DNA from 3 places in the Paenibacillus sp. J22R232 genome. Region 3 is predicted to be linked to each of the others. Evidence: riboswitches for the same ligand, from Rfam matches in the RefSeq annotation. Region 3 holds a riboswitch; each other region holds the start of a gene.
What was found. Region 3 has a riboswitch for cyclic di-AMP ahead of AC0YN3_RS11640 (hypothetical protein). Riboswitches for the same ligand answer to the same signal wherever they lie in the genome.
Positions count from the first base shown of each region.

Region 1: another riboswitch for cyclic di-AMP. It lies ahead of AC0YN3_RS30585 (C40 family peptidase); the one in region 3 lies ahead of AC0YN3_RS11640 (hypothetical protein).
Region 2: another riboswitch for cyclic di-AMP. It lies ahead of AC0YN3_RS09895 (TrkH family potassium uptake protein); the one in region 3 lies ahead of AC0YN3_RS11640 (hypothetical protein).

Region 1 is NZ_JBWDNK010000022.1:16,363-24,107, forward strand. It holds gene AC0YN3_RS30575 (MFS transporter) at 72-1,313, shown strand; gene AC0YN3_RS30580 (FAD-binding domain-containing protein) at 1,448-2,791, opposite strand; gene AC0YN3_RS30585 (C40 family peptidase) at 2,951-3,427, opposite strand; cyclic di-AMP (ydaO/yuaA leader) riboswitch at 3,431-3,582, opposite strand; gene AC0YN3_RS30590 (hypothetical protein) at 3,942-4,526, opposite strand; gene AC0YN3_RS30595 (hypothetical protein) at 4,657-5,472, opposite strand; gene AC0YN3_RS30600 (M1 family metallopeptidase) at 5,500-7,515, opposite strand; gene AC0YN3_RS30605 (YwhD family protein) at 7,621-7,745, shown strand, end outside.
Region 2 is NZ_JBWDNK010000002.1:793,070-800,814, reverse strand. It holds gene sdhB (succinate dehydrogenase iron-sulfur subunit) at 1-159, opposite strand, end outside; gene sdhA (succinate dehydrogenase flavoprotein subunit) at 162-1,919, opposite strand; gene AC0YN3_RS09910 (succinate dehydrogenase cytochrome b558 subunit) at 1,944-2,615, opposite strand; gene AC0YN3_RS09905 (LysR family transcriptional regulator) at 2,920-3,828, shown strand; gene AC0YN3_RS09900 (potassium channel family protein) at 3,888-4,550, opposite strand; gene AC0YN3_RS09895 (TrkH family potassium uptake protein) at 4,570-5,910, opposite strand; cyclic di-AMP (ydaO/yuaA leader) riboswitch at 6,003-6,207, opposite strand; gene AC0YN3_RS09890 (lysostaphin resistance A-like protein) at 6,453-7,745, shown strand, end outside.
Region 3 is NZ_JBWDNK010000003.1:136,420-144,164, forward strand. It holds cyclic di-AMP (ydaO/yuaA leader) riboswitch at 230-429, shown strand; cyclic di-AMP (ydaO/yuaA leader) riboswitch at 454-619, shown strand; gene AC0YN3_RS11640 (hypothetical protein) at 740-1,138, shown strand; gene kdpF (K(+)-transporting ATPase subunit F) at 1,262-1,339, shown strand; gene kdpA (potassium-transporting ATPase subunit KdpA) at 1,359-3,038, shown strand; gene kdpB (potassium-transporting ATPase subunit KdpB) at 3,057-5,090, shown strand; gene kdpC (potassium-transporting ATPase subunit KdpC) at 5,123-5,734, shown strand; gene AC0YN3_RS11665 (histidine kinase) at 5,739-7,745, shown strand, end outside.

The DNA of each region.
Region 1 (7,745 bases), on a different contig from region 3:
AAGGCTTTAAATAGGTTTATTATATCAGATAGGCGCAAGAAGATCGTGCGTGCATAAGGAGAAACAAGAATATGAAGAAGTTAATTTGGCTTGGTTGCCTGTCCTACCTGATTATCGGGGTTGCCCATGTTGTGGGGGGATCTATATTAGAGCAGCTTATCGCGCATTATCATCTCGAATATAAAGATGGCGGTCAATGGATCATGAACCAATTTCTCGGGTTTTTGGTCGGCGTTTTGCTTGCGCCATCCATTACGGCGAGAGTTGGCAAACGCGGCGCGGTGCTTATCGCGATGGGCGTGCTTACGCTCAGTGAAGCAGCTTACAGCCTTCTGCTTCCGTGGGGATGGATGCTTGCGATTGCACCGCTCGCTGGGCTTGGCTTCGGCATGACCGAGGCGGTAGTTGGCGCTATGATTATCGATATGGCGAAGAATGGCAAGGCATCGGCGATGAGTCGCCTCGAAACCTTCTTCGGCGTCGGCGCGCTATTGATTCCCATCGCAGCCGCGTATCTGATTCAGCAAAGCATATGGCAGGTATCGTTTCCGATACTGGCCGCTATGTCAGGCATTACCTTTGTTCTATGGCTGACGATGTCATTTGGAGAAATAGACGATCAATTAGGCTATATTCCGCAAAATAAGGAAGAGAATGCAGACCATGCGGACAAGCAAATGAACAAAAATGCGCGTACGGCAGGCGCATCGTTCTTTTTCGGCTATCCGCGTAAGGCTCTTCCTTTTCTGCTGCTATCCGCGTTGTTCTTTATGATATATGTAGGCATGGAAATGAGCTTCTCCAACTATCTGCCTTCTATCTTGATCGTACGCTCGGATGTGGGTGAGTCCAGTGCTGCAGCGGCACTCAGCCTATTCTGGGGCACTATGGTGCTTGGAAGGCTGTTCGCAGGAGTGCTGGCTGACCGAATGGGCTACTCCAAATATTTGTTGATCGCTACGGCAGGCGCATCCGTTATCTTTGTTCTCATGGCTTTATTGGGCGAGCTGAGCTGGATGCTGGCTCTCGTTGCGCTTAGCGGATTGTTTTTCTCCGGCATCTTCGGAATCGCCCTCGTGTACGCGAACGAGCTCATTCCGGGGATGACCGAACGAACGACGAGCCTGCTTGTAGCTTGCGGCGGCCTTGGCGGCGCGATATTTCCGCGTGTAACAGGCTGGTTCATGGACCAATACGATGTGCAATCTACTTTATGGTACATCACCTCTTTAGTGGTTGGCATGCTTCTGCTGCTGTCGGTCATGCTCATTCTGGGCAGGAAGCAGACGCGGGAAATAAACGCCGAAGGGTGAAATGGAATGACCCGCTAAAAAAGTTGAAAAACCTCCGCATTTGCTGTTTCAAAGCAAATACGGAGGTTTATTTATTAGTAAATACATGAAATGGTTTACTTGCTTGTCCAATATTTGGACGAAATGCTAGCTGTTTATTTCAGTATCGTTTTATACACTTCAATCGCCCTGGCGCGCGAAGCCTTCAAGTCCACGATTGCGCCGCTTTGCGGCAGGTGAATCTCTTTATCGGATAAATGGTCCAGATGAGGAAGCCAGCGCCGAATATAGCTTCCGCTCGGATCATGCGTCCGGGATTGGATCGCGGGATTCATAATGCGGAAATAAGGTGCGGCGTCGTAGCCGAGCGAGGAGCACCATAGCCAGCCCCCGCGGTTAAGGGTGTTATCGTAGTCGCTTAGGTGGAGCCGGAAATATTGCTCGCCGAGAGTAAAGGGACAGAGCAGGTTTTTAGTCAAAAACATAGCGGTGACCATTCGCAAGCGGTTCGGCATTTCACCCGTCCGGTTCAATTGCGTCAAGGCTGCGTCTATGATTGGGATGCCGGTTGCAGCCGTCGACCACGCCTTGAAATTCGTGCCTGTTAGCGGGCTCAGATCAGCAAGCTGCTCATATTTGAAAAAATCTTCATGATACATCGCCTGGTACAGGTAGAAATCACGCCATGCAAGCTGGCGTATCCAAGCTTCGGATCCCTGCAAGCCTTGCGTAAGCTCATAGGCATGGCGTGCTGATATGGCTCCTGTATTCAGAAAGCGCGCAAGTCCGCTAGTTTGATCTTGGGCATACGCGTCGCGGACATCCGCGTAAGAAGCAAGGCGTTCCCTTACAAAGCGATCCAGCCTAGCAAGCGATTTGGGTGAGCCCTCCACATTCGTGCCTCCAAGCGCGCAGGATACGGCTTCCGGAAGTGCGAATGCATGGCAAGCGCTTTGGTCTATTTCCTGCAAGGTGGAGAGGTCGTTGATTGTGGTGCTGCCTATGGGGCTGTAGGACTCCAGCATAAAGCTGCTCCACTTTCGGTAGAATGGCGTAAATACCTTATATGGTTCCGATCTCGTTGCGTATGCAGGGAAGGCTTCAAGATCGGCAAGCGGCGCGTCGGCAATAGGCATCCATCGGCGCTCTAAGCGGCGAACAGTTTGTCCGATCCGGTCGTCTCGCTGCCTAGAATACGGGGTATAGTCCGTATGGACGATAACCTCCTCGATAGGATGGGCAAGCAGGAGCGACTCCGTTATCGCAGCAGGATCGCCGTAGAGCACGTGAAGCTCTTTCCCGGCGCTGGAATAGCTGTAGAGCAAGGAAGCGGCTTGCGCCATAAAGTTGCGGCCGCTATGGCTTGTCAGCCGGCCCTCTCCGATGAGGATGGGGTCTATGATCAGCAAATGTATGCCTTGCGTATGTTTTCTTTTTATATAATCGAAAGCGCGCAAATCCGAGGTACGCAGATCCTTGCGGTGAATAAACAGATACATCGGGTATTTCTCCTTCCCTGAATGCGGCAGCATGCTTACTGCAATCAGCTTGAAATGAAACAGCAAAGCCGCAAGTCATTTGTCGTCAGAGGACAAAAAACTGCGGCTTTGCTGATTGAGTCTACCTTTGCAGCTCTCTAAGAGAGGGGATAGGTTGCTCTATTGTGCGTCGGCATACGATTGGAAAGAATCCGCGTCCATGACACGACGTGCTGTCACATAACGGTCTTCATAATAAGAGGAGCTAAGTTTGTCTGTCACAACGCCTCGGCTGGAGGAAGAATGTGCAAACTTGCCGTCTCCGATGTAAATGCCAACATGGGATACGGTGCTGTTATTGCCACCGACTGTGTCGAAGAACACAAGATCTCCCGGAATTAGGTCAGCCTTAGCGACCTTCGTGCCTGATTTTGCTTGCGAACCGGATGTGCGTGGAAGATCGATGCCCATTTTATCGAACACATAGCTCGTAAAACCGGAGCAATCAAAACCTCTCGACGTTGTTCCGCCGCTTTTGTACGGACTACCAATAACGTCATTGATGAATCCGTTCAGTTTTGAGTCTGCGAAAGCGCTTCCCGCTTGGAAAGCGAGCACGAGAACGAGACCCAGGAGTATTGCGGTAATCTTTTTCAATTGTGAAACTCCTTCCAATGCCGACGAGGTTAGCTGTGGGGTTCGGTTGAAGGTTCCCTATGATTCCTCAGGCGCTGCGATAAATCAGACGTCGGAATCAATTCACCCAGAGTGGTTCCCCCGTTTCCCGATAGGGAATTAGGCCGTTTTTTATTGCTCTTGAGAATTATTCGATTATTTTCATTGATCTCCTGCCTTTAATTGCAAATTCTAATAATTCTCATGTAACCTTTTGACTATTTCCTTCGTTTAACCGTTTTTTGTGTAAGATAAACGATCATTAGTAGTTCTTTCTTACTAAACGAGTTAACTCAATTTCATTAATTATGTGAATACCTTGTAAAATATACCGATTTGTCCTCCGGCTGTGAATGGCGTAGACAAGTCTAAAGTCCCGCAATTGGCGGTAAATGAATGATTTGCGAGAAAAAGATTAGAAAATTTTCATACAAAAAACCTCTGAATGAACAGAGGTTTTGTTGTGATTCGTAAGTTTTCGCTTGAGTAAGGCGTTCTATTTGGCCGTGATGATTTTCTCTGATATCAGCTGAGGCTCGGCATTCTTCTGTTCCATCCAGAAGCGGAGCTTGTATCTTCCGGCGTATTTGAAATCATATGAGACAAGCTTGGAGCTGAACCAGAAGGTATCCTTCTCGACAAATTCCTTGAAATCATCATCCGCTTGGCTGCGCCTGTCGATCGTTATTTCTTTATCGTTAGGATCAGTAAGCGTGACCTTGAATTCCGTTATCGCTACATTCAGATTGTCGATTTGCGCTTGTACCAAGAACTTCTGGATGCTTCCCTTTTCAACTTGCCCGAACATGGTTCTTTTTTCGTTCATCATAAACATGTGGACATTCGGTTTTTGGATGACCAGCTTCTTTTCGCTGCCTTTCCACTGGATAAAAGCCTGCAAGGAGTCGGATAACGAGCGAATGTTGATATACACTTTGTCGTCGACAAGAAGACCGTCTTCCGGCGATTGCTTATTATTGTAAAGCAGCGTAACTTTCTGCATTAATTTGTCTGCCGCAACGATTGAACCGCCGGCAAGGAGCAGGGCCATAGATAGGATTACCAATTTTTTACGCATCATTTGCGTCTATCCTCCAACTTTTAATTTCATACACCTATTTATACAGAAATGACATCATTTAGTTGCGCTGCAATTTCAAATAAAAAGCCTTCATCCCCACATCATTCGTGGAGTTGAAGGCCTATTCGCGCTAAAGCTGTTTGGTTTGAAGGCAATCGTACTGAGCGGCTATCGTCCACACCTTCATTAGCGTGCGAACGAGGTGGTAGCCCTGATGCAGAATGAGCGCGAACAGCCCAGCCCATAGCATGGATAAGCTCGTTACCACGAGCCCGGCAGCAGCGCCGATTCCCCACATGATGAGCGAAATGGCCGCATAGGAGAGGAAGTTGCGGAGCGCGCGCCACAGGGAACGGAACACGCCTTCTCCCGATGCGGCGCCGAACTGCATGGCGAGGAACACCAAATGCAGCACGGTGCCCCAGAGCAGCCACAATGCGGCCCCTGGAAGAACGGCCTGCAGCAGCTCAGTCGTGGAGCTGCTCTCAAGGAGAGCGTCTAACGAACGCGGCAGTACATACCAAGCAGGCGCAAGGGATAGTACGGCTTCTATCCAGTATAGCAGGACGACCGGCTTCCACGTTTTTTTGATGCCCTCCAGAAAGCGCGTGCTGCCGTCTGAGCGCGCTTGATTGAACGAGTAGAAAAGCCCGGCGTTGAATAGTGGGGTGAGCAGCATTCTTGCCGCCAAAAGGCCTCCTAGCATCCATACGTAAGGAGAGATAATATCGGTCTTGAACAGCTGGAACTGCGCTTCGGTCATGAAGACCTCGGCTGCCGTGTCGGACGGATAAGAGCCCGGAAATCTTCGCAGCAAAGGCGACACGACCGAATCGATAAAGCGGTAGAGAAAAAATCCCCAGAGCAGCTGGTACAGAAATAATAAAATGACTAGGTAGAAATGCTTGACTGCCAGTTGCCAGCCTTGCTTCACATGTATCTTCATCGTTTATCGCTCCTTGAACGCAGTTACTTACCAGCTCAGCGACCCGAGCAGGCCTTCAATCAGCTTGACCGTGCCGAGGCTCCATCTCGTTCGCGTGTCTTCGGGCAGTTGGGCCTGCATATAGTTGTTGATGAGCTTGTTATCGAGCACGTTGCTGTATTTGGGGTCAACCATCGCCCATTCGAGCGGAGCGGAGTGCAGGAGCTTGTATTGCATATGCGATTCTTCTGCATGCCATAGCTTCGTGACCTCGGAGCCGTCTTTAAAGCGCATGAGAATTTTTATGTCGCCATTGGTGCCGCCGTTCTTTTTGACAAGGACGATAGACTCGTACATGTTGGCGCCATCCTGCGTGACAGGACGGACATGAATGGATTCAATGGAGAAGTCAGCCATCTGATCGTCATATACGTATTGGCTGAAATATTCATGCCATTTGGTCTTGGTCACCTGCTCCACGATCCGCTGGAAATCGGAGGAGGTAGGGTGCTTGAATTTATACTTCTGGAAGTAGGTGCGCAGAATTTTCTGCATCGTTCGGGAGCCGACCTGATTCTCGATGCCGATAAGCACAAGCTTGGCCCGCATATAGACGTTTTCGGCATATTGCGAGTGGCTGCCGTAAGCCCACGAAGGCTGCTTCAGAGGGGCGGGATCGGTCATGTAGCTGGCCTCCACGCGCAGATTGGATTCTACGCCGTAAGCCGTCTCCATTACCTTATCCTCGGCATAGGACGTAAACCCCTCATCCAGCCAGGCTTCTTCGAATTCATTGGAGGCGACCATGCCGTACCAATATTGGTGGCCGATCTCATGAACGACTGTACGTTCCAGGTCGTAGCCCGGATTCTGCTTCTCCGCAGCGAAGGCCGTGATGAGGGTAGGATATTCCATTCCGCCGGCGCCGTTTGCGCCTTTAGGCGGTACGACAATCGACAGCGTGCTGTAGGGATATTCGCCATACCATTTGGCGTAGCTCGAGAGAGCTGATTTGGCAGCATGCATGTAGCGGTCCTTCAAGGCGGCATGCGACGGATCAAGATAGAGCTTTATGCGTACGCCAGGTATGCCCGTATCGGAATAGGCCGTCTCTTCATAGACAAAATCGGGCGAGGCCGACCATGCAAAGTCATGCACATCATCCGCATAAAATTGATAGACCTTCATTTGATCCTTGATCTCGATGGGCTTGGTCTGAAATCCGGTCGCGGCCACGGTGTAAGCTTCCGGCACTTTAATCCTTACGCTGTAAATGCCGAAGTCGCTGTAAAATTCGGAGTTTCCATGATACTGGTGAACATTCCAGCCTTCAGCCGTTCGTCCGCGTGTGCCGGTCGGCTCATAGACTGCAATTTTGGGGAACCATTGCCCCGCCATGACAAAATCTCCGGAATAGCCCATTCTGGCGAACACTTCGGGCAGCTTTACTTCAAAGCCCATGCGAAGCGTAACGGATTTGCCCGGGGCTACGGGCTCAGGCAGCCGTATTTTGGCCAAGGTAAAATCATTATCGTTGCCGTCATCAGGCTGAACGTATTGCAGGCGAGGCAGCAGGCTCTCGCCATCGAGCGTCTCGAGCGTAAGCAGCTTCATGTAGCCCTTGCTGTTCAACGTTGCCTCATCCTGCCTCAGCTTGCCTCCCGATTCCTTCATGAACGTGGATTGATCGGACTGGAAGGCATTCGGATATAGATGGAAGTAGAGCTCGGACACCGCTTTTTTCCCGGGGTTATTCCAAGTGACGGTTTGGTCCCCGTTCAATCCCTTGGCATCATCGACCAAGTGCACGCTAATATGGTACTCAACAACACGATTGCTGAGCTCCTGCGGCTTTGGCGTCATGACGGTGTTTGGTTCCTGCACGGTAGGCGGCTTGGCCGATTTTGGCGCAGGAGCAGGTGCTTGCTTGGCTTTGGCGGCGGGGGCAAAAGCATAAGTATATTGGGATTGCCAAGCATTCCCGAAGCCGTAGTGCACCGATAAGCCGAGCATGACGACTGCGAGTATTACGAGTAAAATTCGTTTGAAATAGCGTGGAGTCATTGAACGTTTCCCTCCCGTTGACAAGCATCTACAGCATGTATATGTTTGCTTTTCGATGATTATTAGCTAAAATGGAATTATTGTATGGGGAAGGTGTGAATACGCATGACGGAAGAACAAGGACAGCCGGCTCAGCCGGAAAAAAAGGAAAAGAAATCACTGTCGCTCAACGTAGTGAGCAGCAAACAACATAAAGGCTTTGGTGCAGGCACGATCGATCTAAGCGCCGT
Region 2 (7,745 bases), on a different contig from region 3:
CTTTTTCGGGTTACGCTGAATTTCCATTAAGCCGCTAATGACGTTCATGTTTGCGCGGTAAGGAATTTCGAACTCTTCCGTGTAGGGCTTGGAATCAGGAGTATCTTGGCGCGTGATGATAAACTTAACCGTTTTTGTAGCTACAGTCGTTTCAGCCATCATTATTCTCCTTTCTTCTTGTCGCTCGAGTAATCGCGTTTACGAGGCTTGATCAAGCTTACGTCGATATCCTCGTATGAGATTTGCGGGCCTTCCTTCGTCCACTTCGCAATCGTCGATTTCATGAAATGATCGTCGTCGCGTTCTGGGAAGTCTGGCTTGTAGTGAGCTCCGCGGCTCTCGTTGCGCAGCAATCCGCCAAGCGTCATCGCTTCCGACAGCTCAAGCATGTTCCACAGCTGGCGGGTAAATGCCACGCCTGCGTTGTTCCATTGCGCCGTGTCGTTGATGTTGATTTTGGCATAACGCTGCTTCAGCTCTTTGATCTTGTGGATCGTTTGCTCCAGCTTATCGTTAAAGCGGACAACCGTCATATTGTTCGTCATCCATTCGCCAAGCTCTTTGTGAATGACATATGCATTCTCATTGCCGTTCATATTGATAATGCTGTTGTATTTATCCGTTTGGCGTTTGTTTTCACGGTCGAACACGGACGAAGCAACATCCTCAGCCGATTTCTTCAAGCCTTTGATGTATTCCACTGCCTTCGGTCCCGCAACCATACCGCCGTAAATCGCGGAAAGCAGCGAGTTTGCGCCGAGACGGTTCGCGCCATGGTATTGATACTCGCATTCGCCTGCCGCGAACAAGCCGGGAATGTTCGTCATTTGATTGTAATCGACCCACATGCCGCCCATCGAATAGTGAACCGCAGGGAAGATCTTCATCGGGATTTTGCGTGGATCATCGCCCATGAACTTCTCGTAAATCTCAATGATTCCGCCTAGCTTAACGTCAAGCTCCTTCGGATCCTTATGGGAGAGATCGAGGTAAACCATGTTCTCTTGGTTGATGCCCAGCTTCTGATCGACGCAGACGCTGAATATTTCACGCGTCGCGATGTCACGAGGCACGAGATTTCCGTAAGCCGGATATTTCTCCTCAAGGAAGTACCAAGGCTTGCCGTCTTTATACGTCCAAATCCGTCCGCCTTCGCCGCGTGCCGATTCCGACATCAAGCGCAGCTTGTCGTCGCCCGGAATAGCGGTAGGGTGAATTTGAATGAATTCGCCGTTCGCGTAGTTAACGCCTTGCTGATAAACCGCGCTCGCAGCAGTACCTGTATTAATAACCGAGTTCGTTGTTTTTCCGAAAATAATGCCAGGGCCGCCTGATGCTAGAATAACCGCATCCGCACGAACCGTGTGTACTTCCATAGAGCGCAAATCCTGCGCCGATACGCCGCGGCAAACGCCGTCGTCGTCTACTACTGCGCCAAGGAATTCCCAGTGCTCGTATTTATTCACAAGCCCTGCTGCTTCCCACCGGCGAACTTGTTCATCCAGCGCATATAGAAGCTGCTGTCCAGTCGTTGCGCCAGCGAATGCCGTACGGGAATGCTTCGTGCCCCCGAAGCGACGGAAGTCCAGCAAGCCCTCCGAGGTACGGCTGAACATAACGCCCATCCGGTCCATCAGGTGGATAATGCCAGGTGCTGCATCACACATTGCTTTGACCGGAGGCTGGTTCGCAAGAAAGTCTCCGCCATAAACCGTATCATCGAAATGCTCCCAAGGAGAATCGCCTTCGCCTTTTGTGTTAACGGCGCCGTTGATGCCGCCTTGCGCGCATACCGAGTGGGAACGTTTGACCGGCACAATGGAGAACAGATCGACGTGCACGCCGGCTTCAGCCGCTTTAATGGTAGCCATTAAGCCAGCTAGTCCGCCGCCAATGATAATTATTTTATTTTTAGCCATTACGCTTCGCTCCTTGTCTACAAACTAACCGATATTCGTAAGTGCCAAAGCCGCACTTGCCGCTTCCGCGAATTCATCGCCTCTGAACGCGACAAGCGAAAGGATAAACAGCGCTGCAACGATAACAAATACGCCCATGCAAATATAAGAAGAAATACGCTGTGCTTTCGGGCCGATCGTAATGCCCCAGCTGATCAGGAACGCCCAAAGGCCGTTGCTGAAATGGAATACGGCTGCCAGTACGCCAATTACGTATAGCACGAAATATGTCGGGCTGCTCGCGATTTGATTCATCGTAGAGCCAAGCTCCTCATGCGTGATGTTGCCGAAGTATACTTGCATCCGCGTCTGGTATACGTGCCAGAAAACGAATACAAAAGTAATAACCCCGGTAACGCGCTGAGCCGTGAATGCCCAGTTCCGTCCGTATTTGAAGCGTCCCGTATTCGTATTCGATTGGTAAGCGACGTACAAGCCGTAAATACCATGAAACAATAGCGGGAGGTAAATGCCGAAAATCTCGAGCAGCGGCAAAATAGGCAAGCTGTTAATCAAATGTACGCCTTTGTCGAAGCCTTCCGGTCCGCGTTCAAACGCCTGGTAGTTGGTCAGTCCATGTACGACGATGAAACCGCCGAGTGGAATGATCCCGAGAAGCGAGTGAAGCTTGCGCGAGAAATACGAGTTTCCTTTCATGTCATTCCTTCTCCTTTCAAAACTGTGAGTGCTAGCATGCTTTTTTTAAAATATAAGAATGTATCGGACAGCCGTTTATACATTGCTTATATTTCAGCGCAAACGGAATGCCCCGCTGCCTCACGGCAGCAACCAGCCCTTTACGCATGGCAAATCATTCTACATTGTAACCCCAGCATGTACCCCCGTCAACAAAAGTCGACACATATTAGCCACACTTCCCATCCTACTCCTTTTCAGCTTATAATGGAATTGCTTATTTTTTATAATTTCTTATAACAAAATGACATAAGGAGCGCAACCAATGAATGAAGAGATGCATGTCTTTACCGTAATAGTCGAGCAATCGAGCATGAACAAAGCCTCTGTGCTGCTCAATCTTTCGCAGCCTGCGCTCTCTCGTAAAATCGCCAAGCTCGAGCAGGAGATCGGCTCTCCCTTATTCCGCCGCATCGGCAAACGGCTAGAGCTGACCCGCATTGGTCAGCTGACCTACGAATACGCTCTCGAGCTGCGACAGCTGCATCGCAAATATTTGCAGACGGTATCGGAATTCACCTCAACGGGTCACACTACCCTTACGATCGGCGCAAGCTTAACGACCCTGCAAACGACGCTTCCCGATCTCATTCAGCGCCTAACCTCTACCCATCCAGAAATCGACATAAAAGCGATAACCGGCAAGACGCATGAAATCGTCTCGCTTGTCCGTGACCATAAGGCTGATATCGGCATCGTAGCTTCGAGCATTGAGGATTCGACATTAAGATGCATTCCCTTATTCGAGGACCACCTCTCGCTTGTCCTGCCGCGCAATCAAGTGATTACCGACAAAGGTGCGCTTGGCATACAGGATTTGACCGGCATGCCGATGATTCTGTTCTCCAAGGGCACCTGGTACCGTCTGCTTACGGACGAGCTCTTCGACAAATACCATCTCCAGCCGGATGTTCGAATGGAGATCGATTCGTTCGAAGCGATCCTGCGTCTGCTTCATACCTGCCGCGCTGCGACGCTGCTGCCGAAATCCTATATGCGAAGCCAGCTTCTCGAAGACAACGACCTTGTCATCGTACCGATTCGGGAGCTCGAGGATACGAAGCGGACAACCTCGCTCATCCATGCGGATTCCGCAGCGCTTAGTCCATCCGTCCGGCTTTGGATCAATGAGCTGGCAGCCCGTTTCCCTACCAAAAAGGACATCAGCCTTTAATAGGCCGCTGTCCTTCAGCATTTCCAATTATAAGCTTCCAAATCCGTTCCGCTCTTAGACTATCGTATAACCGTCGCTTCGAAATCCTCGATTTGCTCATTTGTACCGATTATGACCATGACATCTCGCATGGCCAGCACATCGGTCGCCGTCGGCGCAATAATGATGCCGCTCGGCTTATTGATCGCGACGATGCTGCAGCCGAATCTGGCGCGAGGATTTAGGTCATGCAGCGACTTTCCATCCAAACACTGCGGTACCGCGAGCTCTGCGATCGTGTATTCCTTGGAGAGCTCGATATAATCAAGTAGATTCGGAGATACAAGCTGATGCGCTACCCTAATCCCCATATCGCGCTCCGGATATACGACTCGGTCAACGCCGATTTTCTCCAGGACACGTCCGTGCAGCTCGCTCATCGCTTTGGCGACAACCTGTTTCACGCCTAAATCCTTAAGCAATATCGTCGTCAGTATGCTGGCTTGAATGTCGTCGCCGATGGCAACGACTCCGCAATCGAAATTTCGGACGCCGAGCGAACGCAGCGTTTCCTCGTCGGTGCAATCAGCCGAGACGGCATACGTCAAGGCGCTGCTCATCTCCTGAACAGCCTCCTCATCCTTGTCGATACCCAGCACCTCATTGCCTAATTCAATGAGCTCCCGGCCTAAACTAGAGCCGAAGCGGCCTAAACCAATAATGACGAATTGCTTCTTTTTCATTCCCACTTGCGCAGTTCTCCTATCCAATCGTGATTTTGCCTTCAGGATGCCGGTACAATTCTTTTTCTGTGCGAGGCCCAAGCGCATAAGCAAGCGTTAGCGGGCCAAGCCGTCCAGCAAACATCGTTAATGAAATTACTATTTTTCCCACTATGCTAAGATCGGGCGTGACGCCGACCGACAAACCGACCGTACCGAACGCAGACGTAGCCTCGAACAGCAGCTCGATAAAAGCTTTATCCTCCGTCATGGAGAGAATCATCGTAACGATAATGACCAGCAGCAACGAAATTAAGGTAATTGTCAGTGCTTTGAATATCCGGTCCTTGCCGAGCCTGTAACGAAACAGCACGATATCCTCGCGCCCGCGGATCATCGCAATAACGGCACCAACCAAAGTAGCGAACGTCGTCGTTTTTATACCGCCGCCCGTTGATCCTGGGGATGCGCCAATAAACATGAGGATGATCGTGAAAAACATGGTCGCTTGCCTTAGCTGCGTATAATCGAGCGTATTCGCGCCAGCCGTCCTTGGCGTTACCGACTGGAAGAAGGAGGCTAATATTTTGCCGCCCCAATCCAATGAGCCCAGCGTTTTAGCATTTGAAAACTCAAATAGGAATATCACGATGGTGCCGACGGCTATTAGCGTTCCGGTCGTCGCGAGAACGACCTTGCTATGCAAGGATAGCCGTTTGTTTTTGCGGTATTCCATCAAATCCGACATGACAACGAATCCCAAGCCGCCGGTTATAATCAACAGCATCGCCGCTAGGTTCACGACCGCATCGTTGACATACAAGGTGAGACTGCGATAGTCACCAAAAATATCAAAGCCAGCGTTATTAAAAAGCGATACGGCGTGAAAAACACCAAAATAGATCGCTTTGCCAAGCGGCATATCGAGTGCAAAGCGAGACGCAAACAGCGCTGCTCCTATGAGTTCAATCGATAAAGAATAAATAATAACCCGCCGAATAAGCTTGACTATCCCCTCCATGCTCGACTGATTCATCGCTTCCTGAAGCAGCAGACGCTCGCGCAGCGAAATTTTTTTGCGAAGGACGAGCGCGATAAGCGTCGCCATCGTCATAAAACCCAAACCGCCAAGCTGGAAAAGGCACATTAAGATGACCTGGCCCGCCACAGAGAAATAGGTGCCTGTATCCACAACGACGAGCCCCGTCACGCAAGTTGCCGAGGTTGCCGTGAACAATGCGTCCATGAACGGCAAGCGCTCGCCAGACGCAGAAGCAAAGGGCATGGATAATAATAGAGCTCCCAGCAATATAATAAGCGCAAACCCGCTGACCAGTATGCGCGGGGGTGACCATTTCAACACGTTAAAGTCTACCTTCATCCATTGTCCTTCTTCTGCAGTGTGTCATTATGGAGCACTACCTATATTTAAGCATAAAAAAAAGCACTGAAACCCAAGTGCTCGTGCGATGAGTTCTGTTCCATTTACGCCTTCGAGGTTAGCTGACGGATTCGGGCCTGGACAGGCAGCCCTATTCTATCGATGAAGATTAAGTTTCACCGTAGAAATTCACCCCATGCCGCCGGATCAGAAGCGCTGCTGGCTGCAGCAGGCTGAACGATTCCGACAACTTTATGGTTCCCCCGATTTCCTTAGGAAATTCGGCTATGCTATTCGATTAGTATGACGTTAACGATTATAATCCCAAAGCAGTCACGATATAAAGCTTATATTAATGACAAACAAGCCGATTTTGGACCAAAAAAGGGCAAGTAGAAGCTACAGCATACATCAGGCTTGTCGGATATCGTTATTTCGCTTGATCTTGAGAGCAAACGTGCTTTTCTATTGGATAATTCAGGGATTGGTATGTTAAGGTAATGGAATACGTAACTTATAAAAAGGATAGTAGAGGTGAACCGATGATTGATTCAATTAAGTTAAATGAATGGAAACGTTTTCTATGGGCAGCGATTGCATGCTTTATTATTTTCGCGGCTGTTGAAATCGTACCGATGATTTTTTCCATTAGCAACGGTGATTTGAATACGAAGGTCATTGAGAAGGAAACGGCTGAAAGCAGGGCCTCCGTGTTCGCTGCGAAGCAATCAGGGCTCCAGGTGAAGTCCGCCAAGGCTGTCCATCAAACCGATAAAGTCATAAACGGCTACTTATCCAAGCACGAGCTCATCAAAGCCTATAGCGACAAATACGATCAAAGCTTCCCGACGGACACCTACCAAGTGGAACTGAAATTTGACGGGGGCGGAACGGGCTTCGTCTATGTACATATGCAAAGCGAGAAAATCGTAGCTTGGAACTTTATGCTCGACGGCCAATCTCTGTCCGATGCTGAGCTCAACAAGGAGGTTCCTGTTTTTCTGGCAGGCCAAAGCCTAGACGCGCAGTCATTCAAGGAGCAGGAATTGCTTGGGAACGGGGGATGGCATGGCGAAGCGCCGGCCGGTTACGCCATTGAAGAAGCCCTTCTAAGCATTCATATTAAAGGACAAAATATCAATGGCCAGAACGTCATAACCAAATACAAGCCAGCCTTTGTCGCACCGGCCGATTATATCCAATACGTGAAGAAACAGGATAAGCTTGCCGGCTTCCTCACAGGCATCGGATACATGTTTATGAGCTTTGTCCTGTTTGTATTAGCCATCGTCTACGCCGTCCTTTACCGGAAGTTCACTTCCTTTAAATTCGGCATTATTTTGACCATCGTCTATTTTATTACCTATATCATCATGAACTTGAATGTGCTGGACGGCATACGCGCATCTTTGGGCGAAACCGAGTTAGCCAGCCAAACCGTCTTGTTCACTGCGATCTTCACCGTATTGCTGACCATTCCGATGGCAGGGTCCATCTACATTTCGATAATTGCCGGAGATGGCCTTTGGAAGGCGCAAGGGCGTGCATTATGGCCTCGATTCGGCCAAAAAGGATACGGCAACCACGTGTGGAGAAGCGTTGGACTCGCTTATCTATTTGCCATTATCCTGTTTGCAACGCAATCCGTCATATTCATCTTGCTTAAGCTGACAATCGGCACTTGGGATACGACCGACGCCACGCAATCTCCTTACAATATGGGCATCCTTTGGCTCATGCCGGTGCTCGCTTGGGCTGCCGCCATATCCGAGGAAGCCGTTTTCAGATTTTTCGGTATCGGATTATTCCGCAAATGGTTCAAAAATACGTTTGCA
Region 3 (7,745 bases):
GTTGGAATAGTCTGTTTATTTAGCCGGATTAGCGGTATCCGAGCATGAGAAATTATTTTCAAAAACGCGAGTAAAACGATGATTTAGTGAGGTATTCAGAGTTTGTGAAGAATGTAAGCGTTGCGAACGCTCGTAGAAGTCGGATATTGACTAAATTAGCCAGCAAGCATGCTTTACAGCAATTAGGGCGAGGAGTAAGATTCGATACAGGATTTACTAATTAGCTTTGATTGACTGATCGCTGAGTTTCCGTGAAGACGGAAAACGGGGGAACCAATGATAACGCCGTACGCGTGTCCGATGTGAGAGTCGGATGAGCGCACGGCCGGGGTGAATCTTTGACCGGTGCCATGGACACCGGTTAAGGTAGGGCGACTCTCACCGCCCGAATCCGGCAGCTAACCTCGTAAGCGTCGCTCGAGAGAGGAATGATTGAAGTCTGAAGCAATACCAGAATGAACAACGCTGAGTCCTGCGGAAGCAGGAACGGGGGAACCAACGAACGGCTTGCTTGCAAGCATTGCCGTTCATGGGGTGAATCGCTTGTCTATACAAGCGTAGGGCAACTCTCAAGGCCCGAATCCGACAGCTAACCTCGTAAGCGAACTCGAGAGAGGCAACAGAAAGCGCGCTGCCTGCAGCTTATTCAGCTGTGGGTGTCAAGAAGCCGCGGGATGTGTACCTCTTATCCCAAGGCTTCTTTTTTGTTGCCTTTTTTACCAAATGGAGGATAGAGCGTGTGGAGGAAGAGCAAATTATTGTGGCAGGCTTGAATGAAGCCAGCCAATCATTCATAAGAGCATTGCAGTTCCGCCGGCTGAAGTTCACCGTGCTGACGAATAGCAAGCAGGAGGCAAAACAGCTTCGCAAGCATGGCATTACGGATGTGATATTCATCAATACCAATGATCGCAATAGCTGGGTTCCGCCCGCATTTCGGGTCAGGGATGTATTCATCTTCGAGAGCAGTCTCGCCCTTAGCTGCCGCTTTGTGCAATGCTGCCGCAGCTGGACGTCGGAGCCTATCTATGTCATTACGCAGCAATGGAATCCTAGAGCCATATACAAGGGACTAGGCGCAAGCCATATCGTTTTCTCCCAAACGGGAGAAGTAAGCTTCTTATTAAACAACAAATAGCGCAGGAGGCGTTTCCATGCAGGATTTATTTATGGTTGTTACCTTGCTCGTTGCCTTTGGTTTATTTTACGGCTTTGCTGCTTGGTGCGATGGCGTTACCCGGCAATCAGGAGGCGAGCGCGAATGATAGTCGTGGCGATAATGGCATTGTTTGTTTTCGTGTACTTGATCTATGCCTTATTACATCCGGAGAAGTTTTAATAGAGGAGGATTTAAACCGATGGATATCGTACAAATGCTTGTCGTGCTTGCGGTGCTCGTGCTTCTGGTTAAGCCGCTCGGCACTTATGTCTATCATGTGTTCTCCAATGAGCAGAACCGGCTGGACCGCATATTTGGCGGCACCGAGCGGCTTATCTTTACCTTAATCGGCGTTCGTAAGCGAGAGGGCATGGGCTGGAAAAAATATGCGCTTAGCTTTATGGCCACTAATCTGATATTGGTCGCGTTCAGTTATGTGATATTGCGGCTGCAGCATGCGCTGCCCTTCAACCCGAACGGCATGGGAAGCTTGGAGCCGACGCTTACGTTCAATACGGTCATCAGCTTTATTACGAATACGAATCTGCAGCACTACAGCGGCGAGAGTGCCTTGTCCTACTTCTCTCAAATGGCGGTCATCATGATGATGATGTTCACGTCAGCTGCAACGGGTTTCTCGGTTGCGATTGCATTCGTCCGCGGGATAACGAGCAAAGGGAAAACGCTCGGAAACTTTTTCGAGGATTTCGTCAAAGCGCATACGAGAATTTTTCTTCCTCTTTCTTTTATCATTACGCTCGTTCTCGTTGCGCTTCAGGTGCCGCAGACGCTTGATCCGACGTTGACCGTCAAAACGCTTGAGGGAGCCATGCAGCAGATTGCGATTGGTCCCGTTGCATCGCTCGAATCAATCAAGCATCTTGGGACGAACGGCGGCGGATTTTTTGGCGTCAACTCCGCTCATCCGTTCGAGAATCCCAACCCGCTTACGAATGTGATTCAAATCTTGTCGATGTGGGCGCTGCCCGCAGCGCTGCCTTATACGTTCGGTCTTTTTGCGAAAAACAAAAAGCAGGGCTGGGTCGTTTTTTGCGCGATGATGTGTCTGTTCCTCGTCTTCCTAAGCGTAGCTTATACGTCCGAGAAAGCAGGGAATCCGGCGATGAGCGCGCTTGGCATCGATGCATCGCAAGGCAGCATGGAAGGCAAGGAGGTCAGATTCGGCATTGCCCAGTCGGCGCTCTTCACGGCCGTTACGACCGCAGCCACGACCGGTACGGTCAATAATATGCATGACACGCTGACGCCGCTAGGGGGCTTGGTGCCGCTTGGTGAAATGATGCTGAACGTCGTATTCGGCGGCAAAGGCGTCGGTTTAATCAACATGCTCATGTATGCCATTCTTGCCGTATTCATATGCGGCTTGATGGTAGGGCGAACGCCGGAGTTTTTGGGACGCAAAATAGAGCCGCGGGAAATGAAGCTCATCGCCGTAGCCATTCTCGCACATCCCTTTATTATATTAGTGCCAACCGCAATTGCGTTCTTGACGGAGCTCGGGCATGGCGCGATTACGAATCCAGGCTTCCATGGGATAAGCCAGGTGCTGTATGAATTCACTTCCTCCGCAGCTAACAACGGTTCCGGATTCGAGGGATTAGGCGACAATACGCCGTTCTGGAACATAAGCACCGGCCTCGTGATGCTGTTTGGCCGCTATATTTCGATGATTGCGATGCTCGCTGTCGCAGGCTCGCTCATGCGCAAGCAGACCGTCCCGGAGACGATCGGGACTTTCCGAACGGACAATAAGCTGTTCGCGGCCCTGTTAATCGGAACCGTGCTTTTAATTGGTGCCCTGACCTTCCTGCCGGTCATTGTGCTTGGTCCAATCGCAGAATTTCTAACACTCCGCTAACGGATGAGGTGAACGATAATGAATCGAAACAAGACGAATACCGCATTGTCTGCTGGTGCGCTAAAGCAGGCAGTCCGCGAGAGCTTTATTAAGCTGAATCCAGCTGTCATGATCAAAAACCCGGTTATGTTTGTCGTTGAAGCAGGCACGCTTATCGTACTGCTAATGATCGTATTCCCTCGGTTATTTCAATCGCAGGCTGCGATGGGTTTCAATATCGCCGTGTTTTTCATTCTGCTCTTTACGCTGCTGTTCGCTAACATTGCGGAGGCAATCGCGGAGGGCAGAGGCAAGGCGCAAGCGAGCTCGCTCAAAAAATCGAAGCAGGATATGAGCGCGAATAAGCTGGTTGGCGAAGCCGTAACCGTCGTATCGTCAACGGAGCTTCGCAAGGGAGATATCGTCATTGTGTCGCAAGGCGAAATGATACCTGGCGACGGAGAGGTCATTGCCGGGCTTGCTTCCGTAGACGAATCCGCGATCACTGGAGAATCTGCTCCTGTCATTAAAGAGGCAGGCGGGGATTTTAGTTCGGTAACTGGTGGGACACGGGTAGTCAGCGATCAAATTAAGGTGCGTATGACAAGCGAGCCGGGACAATCCTTCATTGACCGGATGATTGCGTTGGTTGAGGGTGCCAAACGCCAGAAAACGCCGAACGAAATCGCGCTGAGCACATTATTGATCAGCTTGACGATCATCTTCCTAATCGTTGTCGTCACGCTTGCGCCAATTGCGAGCTACCTCGGCATTGAGCTGGAGATCCCCATTCTGATTGCGCTGCTTGTTTGTTTGATTCCGACGACGATAGGCGGTTTATTGTCCGCGATTGGCATCGCCGGCATGGATAGGGTTACGCAGTTCAACGTACTGGCGATGTCAGGCAAGGCGGTTGAAGCGGCTGGCGACATCAATACGATGATTCTTGATAAAACAGGAACGATTACCTTCGGAAACCGGATGGCGAGCGATCTTGTGCCGGTAGCCGGAAGCAGCGTCGAGACCTTGTCGGAGTGGGCAGCCATCAGCTCTCTCATGGACGAAACGCCTGAAGGGCGCTCCGTGCTGGAATGGGCGAAGAAGCAGGGAATGAGCTATGATGCAGCGCTTGCGGCAGGCGGGGAATTCGTCGAGTTCAAAGCGGAGACGCGAATGAGCGGCATGGATCTCGCAGACGGCAGACGCGTCAGGAAAGGCGCCGTTGATGCGGTTAGGAAATGGGTTGCCGCGCAGGGCGGCGACATCCCCCCCGATTTGGAGCAAATCTCGAATACGATCGCGACATTAGGCGGTACGCCGCTTGCCGTAGCAGTCGATAACCGGATGTTCGGCGTTATCTATTTGAAGGATACGGTAAAGCCAGGCATGAAGGAGCGCTTCGACCAGCTTCGCGAGATGGGGATCAAAACGATTATGTGCACGGGGGATAATCCGTTAACGGCTGCAACAATCGCCCGTGAAGCAGGGGTAGACGATTTCATCGCGGAAGCGAAGCCCGAGGATAAGATCGCGGTCATCCGCCGCGAGCAGGCCGAAGGGAAAATGGTAGCGATGACAGGGGACGGGACGAACGACGCGCCCGCACTCGCCCAAGCCGATGTGGGCCTAGCCATGAATAGCGGAACGATCGCTGCGAAGGAAGCGGCTAATATGGTCGATCTCGATTCCGACCCTTCCAAAATAATCGAGGTGGTCGCGATTGGCAAGCAGCTGCTGATGACAAGGGGAGCGCTCACTACTTTCAGTATCGCGAATGACATCGCCAAATATTTTGCCATCATACCGGCCATGTTCATGCTCGCCATTCCCGAGATGGGCGTGCTTAATATAATGAATCTGGGCTCGCCGCTCTCCGCGATTTTGTCGGCGCTTATTTTCAACGCGATAATTATTCCGCTTCTCATACCGCTTGCCATTAAAGGCGTAGCGTACAAACCGATGAGCGGCTCGAAGCTGCTAAGCCGAAACGTTTTCATTTATGGCCTTGGCGGCGTGATTGTTCCGTTTGTCGGCATTAAGCTTATTGATTTTGCCGTCCATTTGTGGATTTAATCCTACATTAATTAGAGAGAAGGCATGACGATATGAATGATTATAAGAATGAAGATCCGCGTTCCTCTAGGCTATCGGCGATCACTGTTCCTTTACGCATCAGCTTGTTGTTCATGGTAATATGCGGGATCGTTTATCCGCTGGTAAGCACGGGAGCAGCGCAGCTGCTCTTTCCGGGCCAAGCAGCAGGAAGCTTAATAAAAGACCAAACGGGTCAGGTGGTTGGCTCAGAGCTGATCGGACAAAGCTTTAAAGATCCGAAATGGTTTCAAGGCCGCGTATCGAGCATCGAATACAACGCTGCCGGCTCAGGCTCGAACAACTTCGGGCCCTCGAATCCGGCTTTGATCGAGCGCACTGCCGCGTCTATCGAAGCATGGAGGCTGCAGAACCCGGATGTTCCGGTATCGGAGCTGCCGATTGCACTCATTACGAACTCGGGCTCAGGTCTCGATCCGCATATTACGCCGCAGTCAGCCATGGTGCAAATCGCCAGAATCAGCAAGCTGACAGGGGAGCCGGCCGACGTGCTGAAGCAGCTTGTTGAGAAGCATACGGAGGGCCGAGACCTAGGCGTATTCGGCGATGAGCGGGTCAATGTGCTGAAGCTGAATCTTGCCTTATCCGCTATATTGGGAGAATAAAAGGATGGCTTCCTTTAGGAAGAAAACACCGGAGGAGCTGTTGCTGTCCATTGCCAAGCTGCATCAGGGCCGACTCAAAATACTCGTCGGCTCCGTAAGCGGATCGGGGAAAACCTACCATATGCTTAGAGAAGGATTGCAGCTTATGCAGGAGGGAATTGACGTCGTGCTATGCGCGCTGCCGATGCCTCAGAGCGAAGAAACGATTGCGCTGGCAGCTCCCTTTGAGCAAGCGGCTCTGAATGTGGAGACGCTGGCTGCGCGCAATCCGGAAGCGGTGCTTATTGACGGATTGGCTCACCTGAACGAAAATGGGTCTGGATTCCGAACGAGGCTGGAGGAAGTGCAGTTTCTGATCGGACGCGGCATAAGCGTGGTAACGACGATTAATGTCTACGAGCTGGAAGGCATAGATGAGGAAGCGTTCAGATGGACTGGCGTACGTCCGCTGGCTACCGTTCCTGCGAACACCCTTGAGCTGGCTGATGAGGTTCGTTTAATCGATGTATCGCCTGAAACGATGCTGCAGCGGTTCGAGGAAGGCAGGCTGAAAGGCAGTCCGGAGCCTGCAATCGCGCAGCGCGGGAATTTGGCGGTGCTTCGAGAGCTGGCGCTTCGCCTCGTTGCGGAAGGCGTGAACGAATCGCTGGAGAAGCATCGCGAGGAGCTTGGGCTCTCCGGTCCTTCCGGAGCGTCGGAGCGAATATTGGTGACCGCGCAATACCATTGGAACGGTTCCTTATATGTAAGGAGAGGAGAGCAGATTGCCAGAAGGCTGGGCGGCGATGTCGTCGTTGTGTCATTCATGCCTCCGCACCGAAAGCTGACCAAGGACGAACAGGCATTTAAAGCTTCCATTAAAAAGCTGGCGATTAAAGTAGGAGGCTCATTCGAGGAGCTTCCCCTGCTTAATCGGCGCCGGTTGTCCGCTGAGCTTGCTTCCTATGCGGAGGAGCAGCATGTGACCCGCATCGTAATGGGCCATTCGAAGCAGAGCAGATGGCAGCAGTTCAAGCAAGGATCCATTGCACTCGGCTTGCTGCGGAGGCTTAGGCAGGTCGATCTGTTTCTTATGGCTGACCGTGCGGAGCATGAGGGGGAACGGATATTGCCGGTTAAGCACAGGCGAGATGGTGCCAAAGGGTTGTTTCGCAGAGTCAGTCCGGATCAAAGGGAACAGCAAGCAAAGTCTATTCGCAGGGGGCATTTCCATTTGTTCATCGGTGCTGCTCCCGGTGTCGGAAAAACGTACCGGATGCTGGCCGAAGCTAATCTGCTGCTGCAGAAAGGCGTAGACGTCGTGATCGGTTTAGTCGAAACGCACGGCCGCGAGGAGACGAGGAGACAAATTGGGGATCTTCCCGTTATCCCCCGCCAAGTGATTTCATATCTCGGAACGAAGCTGGAAGAGATGGATGTAGAAGCGATCATTCGCCGGAACCCTGATGTCGTGCTGGTGGATGAGCTGGCCCATACGAATATGCCTGGAAGCGTAAGGAAAAAAAGATACGAGGATGTCATACGCTTGATGGATAGCGGCATATCCGTTATCTCAACCATGAACGTTCAGCATATTGAAAGCCTTAATGACGCGATTGAACAAATTACGGGAATCCGCGTTAGAGAAACCGTGCCGGATGCGATCATTCGCTCCGCTAATCAGGTGGAGCTGATCGACGTGACACCGCAGATGCTGCAGCAGCGCATGAAGGAAGGGAAAATATATGACCGGAATAAAGTAGAGCAGGCGCTCTCCGCTTTTTTTACGACTGGAAATTTAATAGCCTTGCGGGAGCTCGCCCTGCGCGAGCTTGCTGATGACGTAGATGAACGGCTGGAATCATGGGATCGGAACCAGAGCCTAAGAGGGCCGCTGCGCAGGAAGGAAGTTATTTTCGTTGGCATTGCATTGCAAGAGGATGCGGAGCGTTTGATCAGGCGTGGATTCCGGATTGCGAATCGCCTTAAGGCGCAGTGGCATGTGCATCATGTACAGTGCGGCCAGTCTGCG